2 linked regions of the Oharaeibacter diazotrophicus genome follow. The protein of the gene in region 1 interacts with the protein of each later gene in a pairwise test. Links are inferred from orthologs where the notes say so. Each region holds a gene or a part of one and is shown on either strand. Other genes may lie near its edges.

Region 1 (3,090 bases):
CCTCGATCGCCTCGGCCGAGGGCGGCGACGCCCATTCCGCCGAGGCGGTCCGCCACCGCATCCGCCAGCTCGTCGACGCCGAGGACCCCGCCGACGTCCTGTCCGACGACACCCTCGTCAAGCTCCTGCGCGACGCCGGTATCGACATCGCCCGCCGGACGGTCGCAAAGTACCGCGAGGCGATGCGGATCCCCTCGTCGGTGCAGCGCCGGCGCCTGAAGCAGAGCCTCACCGCCTGACGGCAACGGGAGGAACCCCGGGATGGCAGACCTCGCGCCGTTGACTTCGGGTCCCCATCTACTAAAAGACACGCCGCATCGGCGGAGCCGGTCCCTCGCCGGGACCGGACCCACCGGCGGCGCAGCCGGAAACGGCGGGCCGTGCGCTAGGGACGACGCGCGGGACGCGGCCCGACCAGGGGTCCGAAGGACCCGTTCCGAACATCCCGAGCGTCGTCTTGAGGGAGGTCAGACATGCCGCTTCGCGTCTCCGGGAAGAACGTCGACATCGGTCAGGCGCTCCGTGAGCACCTGGGCAACCGGATCGCCGAAGCCCTCGGCAAGTTCTTCGACGGCGGCTACACCGGCACGATCGTGGTGGCCCGCGAGGGCTCGTCCTACACGGTCGACGGCAACATCCACCTGACCTCGGGCACGGTGCTCCAGGCCCACGGCAAGGCCCACGAGGTCTACGCCGCCGCCGACCAGGCCGTCGACAAGATCGCGCGGCGCCTGCGCCGCTACAAGCACAAGCTCAAGGACCACCACGGCCCCGAGGGCCGCGACGACGGCTTCGAGCCGGTCGAGGCCCAGGCCTACGTCCTCGCCGCCCCCGACGAGGACGACGAGGTGCCGGCCGACTTCGCGCCGGTGGTGGTGGCCGAGACCACGCAGACCATCCGCACCGCCACCGTCGGCGGCGCGGTGATGGACCTCGACCTCTCCGGCGCGCCGGTGGTCGTGTTCCGCAACGCCGGCAGCGGGGCGATCAACATCGTCTACCGCCGTGCCGACGGCAACATCGGCTGGATCGATCCGGCCATCGTCGAGATGGCGCGCTGACGCCGCGCGCGCCGCGGGACACCGGGCCGACGCCGATCGCGCCCGGCCGGGATCCCGCGGCGCCCGGTCGCCGTTCCCGTCGGTGCACAGCGCCGGCGAGACGGGGCCGCACACGGGTAGAGAGCCACGCGGCGCCGGTCCGACCGGCCGCCCCATCCGAGGCCGAGACATGGATCTGATCGACCTACTGCCGACCGAGGCGGTGCTGGCGAGCCTGAAGGTCAACTCCAAGAAGCAGGCGCTCCAGGAGATGGCGGCCAAGGCGGCCGAAGTCACCGGGCGGTCCGACCGCGAGATCTTCGACACGCTGCTCCAGCGCGAGAAGCTCGGGTCCACCGGCGTCGGCCACGGCGTGGCGATCCCCCACGGCAAGCTGCCCGGACTGGCGCGGCTGGTCGGCGTGTTCGCCCGGCTCGACAAGCCGGTCGACTTCGACGCCCTCGACGACCGCCCGGTCGACCTGATGTTCCTGCTGCTCGCCCCCGAGAACGCCGGTGCCGACCATCTGAAGGCGCTGGCGCGGATCGCGCGCGTCCTGCGCGAGCAGGCGATCGCCGGCAAGCTGCGCGCCGCCGACGACGCCGCCGCGATCTACGCGCTGCTGACCCAGCCGCCGGCCTCCAACGCGGCCTGAGCCGCGGCGTCGCCGCGATTGACGGGGCGGCCGGGATCGCTAGGCTTGCGGCCGTGTGGAGCCGGGCCCGCCCCGGATTCGCCGCCGTCGCACGCCAGGATGTCCCCGCGAGGCCGGCCGCAGCCGCGGCGCCCGCAGTCGAGTGCTTCATGGGCCAGATCTCCGGGACCCTCGCCAAGCTCGTCGACGCCTTCGTCGAGGTGGTCGCGCCCGTCTTCGGGCGCTTCGTGTCGTCGAGCCGGATTGTCGCCGTCGAGGCCGACGGCGGGCTGGCGCTCTACGCCGTGCGGCGTGGCCGCGCCGAGCCGGTCGGCACCGCCGAGACCGCGGCGGCCAAGGAGATCCGCCGGTTGAAGCGCGCCGGCGGCGCCGCCGTCGAGCTCCGCCTCGCCCCGAAACGCGTCCTGACCCGCACGCTGGAACTGCCGGCCGCCGGCCGCGAATATCTCGAGCCCATCATCGAGCACCGCCTCGAACGGCTGACGCCGTGGCGCCCCGACCGCGTGCTGTTCGGCTACGCCGCCGGCACGACCGCCGGCGAGGGCACCATGACCGTCGAGTTCGCCGCCACCTCGTCCGACCTCGCCGCGCCCGCGGTCGCCCGGCTCGAGGCGCTCGACCTCGCCCCGACCGCGCTCGGTTCGGCCGCCGAGCCGATCGCGACGCCGCTGCGCGTCGACCTCTACCGCGGCCGTCGCGACGTCGGCCGCGTCCGGCTGCGCCGTGGCGTGGTCGTCGCCGTCGCGCTGCTCGGCCTGTCGGGCGTCGGTGCCCTCGCCGCCGGCACGGTGCTGACCGGCCTGTCGGACCAGCGGCTCGCCGAACTCGACAAGCGCCTCCTCACCAAGCGCGCCGTGCTGCGCGCCGCCGCCGGTGCGGGGCGGACGGAGGGCCGCGACAAGGAACTGATCGAGGCGAAGACGCCGGCCACGTCGCTGGTCGTGCTGATCGACCGGCTGTCGCGCGCCGTGCCCGACGACACCTACCTGCGCGAACTCTCGATCGAGGGCCCGAAGGTCCGCCTCGTCGGCTTCTCGGCCGACGCCCCGGCGCTGATCGGCCTGCTCGACGCCGATCCCGGCCTCTCCGACGTCCGCTTCGCCGCCCCGGTCACCCGCACCGACGACGGCCGCGACAGCTTCGACATCGTCGCCGTCCGCGACGTCGGCACGCCCGGCGGCGAAACCGCGGCCGTCGACGGCGCCGCCCCCGCCGCCGGAGGCCTGCCGTGAGCGCCGCCCCGTCCTCCAGCACGCTCCGCCTCGTCGCGGTGGTGGTGTTCCTCGCCCTGCCGGCCGCGGCGCTGGCGACCGGGCTGTTCCAGCTCGTCGCCTGGCGCGAGACCGAGGACCTGATCGCCCGCCAGGAGGCGCTGCTGCGCGATCTCGACGCCCG
Region 2 (3,588 bases), on another replicon or contig:
CGTCACCCGGTGGGCGGCGAGGTCGATCTCGCAGCGGCCGGCACGGAGGACCGTCGGCGCGGCCTTGCCCGGGCGGTGCTTGCGCAGGGCGGCGCGCAGCCGCGCCAGCAATTCGCCGACACCGAAGGGCTTGTTGACGAAGTCGTCGGCGCCGAGGTCGAGCGCCTCGACCTTCTCGGCCTCGCGGTCGCGCGCGGAGAGGATCACCACCGGCACGTCGCTCCAGGCGCGCAGGCGCCGCAGCACGACCTTGCCGTCGATGTCGGGCAGGCCGAGGTCGAGGATCACCACGTCCGGTGCGCGCTCCGAGGCGAGCGCCAGTGCCTCGCGGCCGTCCTTAGCCGGCAGCACCTCGTAGCCCTCGGCCGCGAGCGCCGGCCGCAGGAAGCGGTGGATCGCCTGTTCGTCGTCGACGAGGAGGACGGTGGTCATGGTTCTGGGCGCCGCCGGGGCAGGAGGAGCGTGAAGCGGGCGCCGCGGCCGCCATCGACGGGGCTCTCGGCGCGGATCGTGCCGCCGTGGGCCTCGGCGATGCCCTTGGCGATCGCGAGGCCGAGGCCGGAGCCCTCGCCGCCGTCGCCGCGCTCGGCGGAGGCGCGGACGAATTTCTCGAAGACGTGCGGCAGCACCGTGGCCGGCACGCCGGGGCCGTCGTCCTCGACGGCGACGGTCAGGTCGCGTTCGTCCGCCGCCGCCGAGAGCGCGATCCGTGCCGACGGGCCGGCGTAGCGCACGGCGTTGCCGACCACGTTGCCGAGCGCCTGTTCGAGCAGGATCGGATCGGCGAGCGCGAGCGGCAGGTCGGGTGGAGTGGCGACCGTGATCGCCTGCGTCGCCCCGCGCCGGCGCGCGGCGGCGGCGACGCGTTCCAGCACCTCGGCGACGTCGGTCCAGTCCATCCGGATCTCGAGCGCGCCGGCCTCGAGCCGGGTCATGGCGAGGAGATTGCGCACCATGCCGTCGAGATGCTCGGCCTCCTCGCGGATCGCGGCGAGGAGATCGGCGCGTTCGGCCGCGCCGAGGCGGTCGCCGAGCTCGGTCAGGCTGGTCGCCGCGCCGAGGACGGTGGCGAGCGGGGTGCGGAAGTCGTGGCTGATCGAGGCGAGCAGGATGTTGCGGACGCGCTCGGTCTCGGCCGCCATCCGCGTCGCCTCGATCTCGCCGGCGAGCGTGGCGCGGTCGAGGGCGACGGCGGTCTGCTCGACGAGGCTGTCGAGCAGGGTGCGGCTCTCGGCGTCGAGCGGCACGCCGTCGGGCGCGTCCTCGACGCCGACCACGCCGATCGGGCCGCGGCCGGCGACCAGCGGCAGGAACAGCCAGGGCACGTTCGGCAGCGTGGCGGTGTCGGCGCCGGCGGCCTCGCGGCGCTCGAAGGCCCAGCGCGCGGCCATGGTCGAGGCGGTGTCGAGCCGGTCCTCGGGCGGCCAGGCCGCGGCGATCGCGAGTTCGCCGGCGCGGTCGAGCAGCAGCACGGCGCTGCGGCCGACGATGGCGTGGATCTCCGACGCCGCGGCCTCGGCCACCGCGTCGGCGCCCGGGAGGGCGGAGAGCTTGCGGGTGAACTCGTAGAGCCGCCGCGTCGCCCGGACGCGCTGGATCGCGGCGCGCGCCTGATCGCGGGCCCGGCCGGCGACCGTGGAGGTGACGACGGCGATCAGGAGGAAGATCGCGAGCGCCAGGAGTTCGTGCGGACGGGCGATGGTGAAGGTGTAGCGGGGGTCGATGAAGAAGAAATTGTAAGTGAGGAAGGACAGCACCGACGCATAGATGGCCGGCCAGATGCCGGAGCGGATCGCCGGGACGAGGACGGCCATCAGGAACAGCATCGAGATGTTGGGCAGCGCCACCACGCGCGTGATGCCGTGGCCGAGCGCGACCGCCGCGGCGACGCAGGCCGTCGCCTCGAGATATCCGCCGAGCGGCCCCGGATCCGGCAGCCGCTCGCGCCAGCCCGTGCGCCGGGCGTCGACGCCGCGGTCCGAGGTCACCACGTGGACGGCGATGCCGTCGGCGCCGCGCACCAGCGCCTCGGGCAGCGACGGCCGGACCAGCCGGGCGAAGGGTTTGCGGCGCGCCCGGCCGATCACGATCTGCGTCACGTTCTCGAAGCGGGCAACGCGCAGGATCTCGTCGGCGAGATCGGTCGCGACCAGCGTCCGGGTCTCGGCCCCGAGGCTCTCGGCAAGGCGGAGCGCGGCGTCGCGGCGGCCGCGCGCCTCGCGGTCGAGGTCGGCGCCCGGCCGCTCCAGCGAGACGGCGAACCAGGAGGCGTCCATCAGGTCGGCGAGCCGCTTGGCGTGGCGGACGACCCGGGCGGCGGCGGCGTCGGAGCCGACGCAGACCAGGATGCGCTCGCCCGCCGCCCACGGCCCCTCGATGGCGCCGCCCTGCATCCGCTCGACGAGGTCGCTGTCGACCCGGGCGGCGACGCGGCGGAGCGCGAGCTCGCGCAATGCCGTCAGGTTCGACGGCTTGAAGAAGTTCTGCACCGCGCGCGCGGCGGTGTCCTCGACGTAGACCTTGCCGTCGGCGAGCCGCTTCAGGAGTTCGTCCGGCGGCAGGTCGACGAGCACGATGTCGTCGGCCGCCTCGAGTGCGCCGTCGGGCACGGTCTCGCGGACTCGGACGCCGGAGATCTTCTGGACGACGTCGTTGAGGCTCTCGAGATGCTGGACATTCAGCGTCGTCCAGACGTCGATGCCCGCGTCGAGCAGTTCCTCGACGTCCTGCCAGCGCTTCGGGTGGCGCGATCCCGGCACGTTGGAATGGGCGTATTCGTCGACGAGCAGGAGGCGCGGTTTGCGGGCGAGCGCGGCGTCGACGTCGAATTCGGAAACGAGCCGGCCGCGGTAGGGCACCTGAGCCCGCGGCAGCAGTTCGAGGCCGTGCACCAGGGCCTCGGTCTCGCGGCGGCCGTGGGTCTCGACGATGCCGATCACGACCTCCTGCCCGCCCTCGGCGGCGGCGCGCGCCGCCTGCAGCATGGCGAAGGTCTTGCCGACGCCGGGCGCGGCCCCGAGGAACACCCTGAGCTTGCCGCGACCCTCGCGCCCGGCGAGGGCGACGAGGGCATCGGGCGAGGCGCGGGGCGGCGTCCGGGCGGTCATGGTCCAGCGGCTTCGGGCTTGGCGGCTTCGGGCTTGGCGGCGTCGAGGGCGAGGTTCAGGGCGAGCACGTTCACCCGCGGCTCGCCGATCAGGCCGAGGACCGGCTTCTCGACGGCACGGAGCACCAGCGCCCGCACGTCCGCCTCGGGCAGCCCGCGGGCCGCGGCGACGCGGGCGACCTGAACGAGGGCATAGCCCGGCGAGACGTCCGGGTCGAGGCCGCTGCCGGAGGCGGTGACGGCGTCCGCCGGGATCGGGCCGGCGACGCCCTCGGCGCGGAGCGCCGCGACGTCGGCGGCGAGGCGGTCGGCGAGTTTCCGCGCCGTCGGCGCGAGGTTGGAGCCGCCGGACGCCAGGCCGTCGTAGCCGGCGCCGGCGGCCGAGGGGCGGCCGTGGAAGTAGCCGGGGCCGGCGAAGCCCTGGCCGATCAGGCGGGAGCCGACCACCACGCCGTCGTGCGTCACGAGGCTGCCGTTCGCCT

The links.
Region 2: the proteins of ptsN (region 1) and EDD54_RS15470 interact in binary tests that used the Escherichia coli proteins (3 or more experiments, as listed by UniProt). The link is inferred for Oharaeibacter diazotrophicus from one-to-one orthologs.

The regions. Positions count from the first base shown.
Region 1 is NZ_SNXY01000012.1:24,946-28,035, reverse strand. Bases 182-2,962 are described here. They hold ptsN (PTS IIA-like nitrogen regulatory protein PtsN), read left to right. Parts: upstream 182-1,230; coding sequence 1,231-1,695; downstream 1,696-2,962. Other genes in these bases: gspM (type II secretion system protein GspM), read left to right, coding at 2,924-2,962; EDD54_RS21480 (PilN domain-containing protein), read left to right, coding at 1,845-2,927; hpf (ribosome hibernation-promoting factor, HPF/YfiA family), read left to right, coding at 474-1,061; rpoN (RNA polymerase factor sigma-54), read left to right, coding at 182-239. Outside these bases: more of rpoN, read left to right, coding at 1-181; more of gspM, read left to right, coding at 2,963-3,090. UniProt on the Escherichia coli protein: Seems to have a role in regulating nitrogen assimilation.
Region 2 is NZ_SNXY01000009.1:91,667-95,254, forward strand. What follows is about bases 229-3,507. They hold EDD54_RS15470 (sensor histidine kinase), read right to left. Parts: upstream 3,108-3,507; coding sequence 429-3,107; downstream 229-428. Other genes in these bases: EDD54_RS15465 (response regulator), read right to left, coding at 229-432; kdpC (potassium-transporting ATPase subunit KdpC), read right to left, coding at 3,104-3,507. In the rest of the region: more of EDD54_RS15465, read right to left, coding at 1-228; more of kdpC, read right to left, coding at 3,508-3,588. UniProt on the Escherichia coli protein: Member of the two-component regulatory system KdpD/KdpE involved in the regulation of the kdp operon. KdpD may function as a membrane-associated protein kinase that phosphorylates KdpE in response to environmental signals.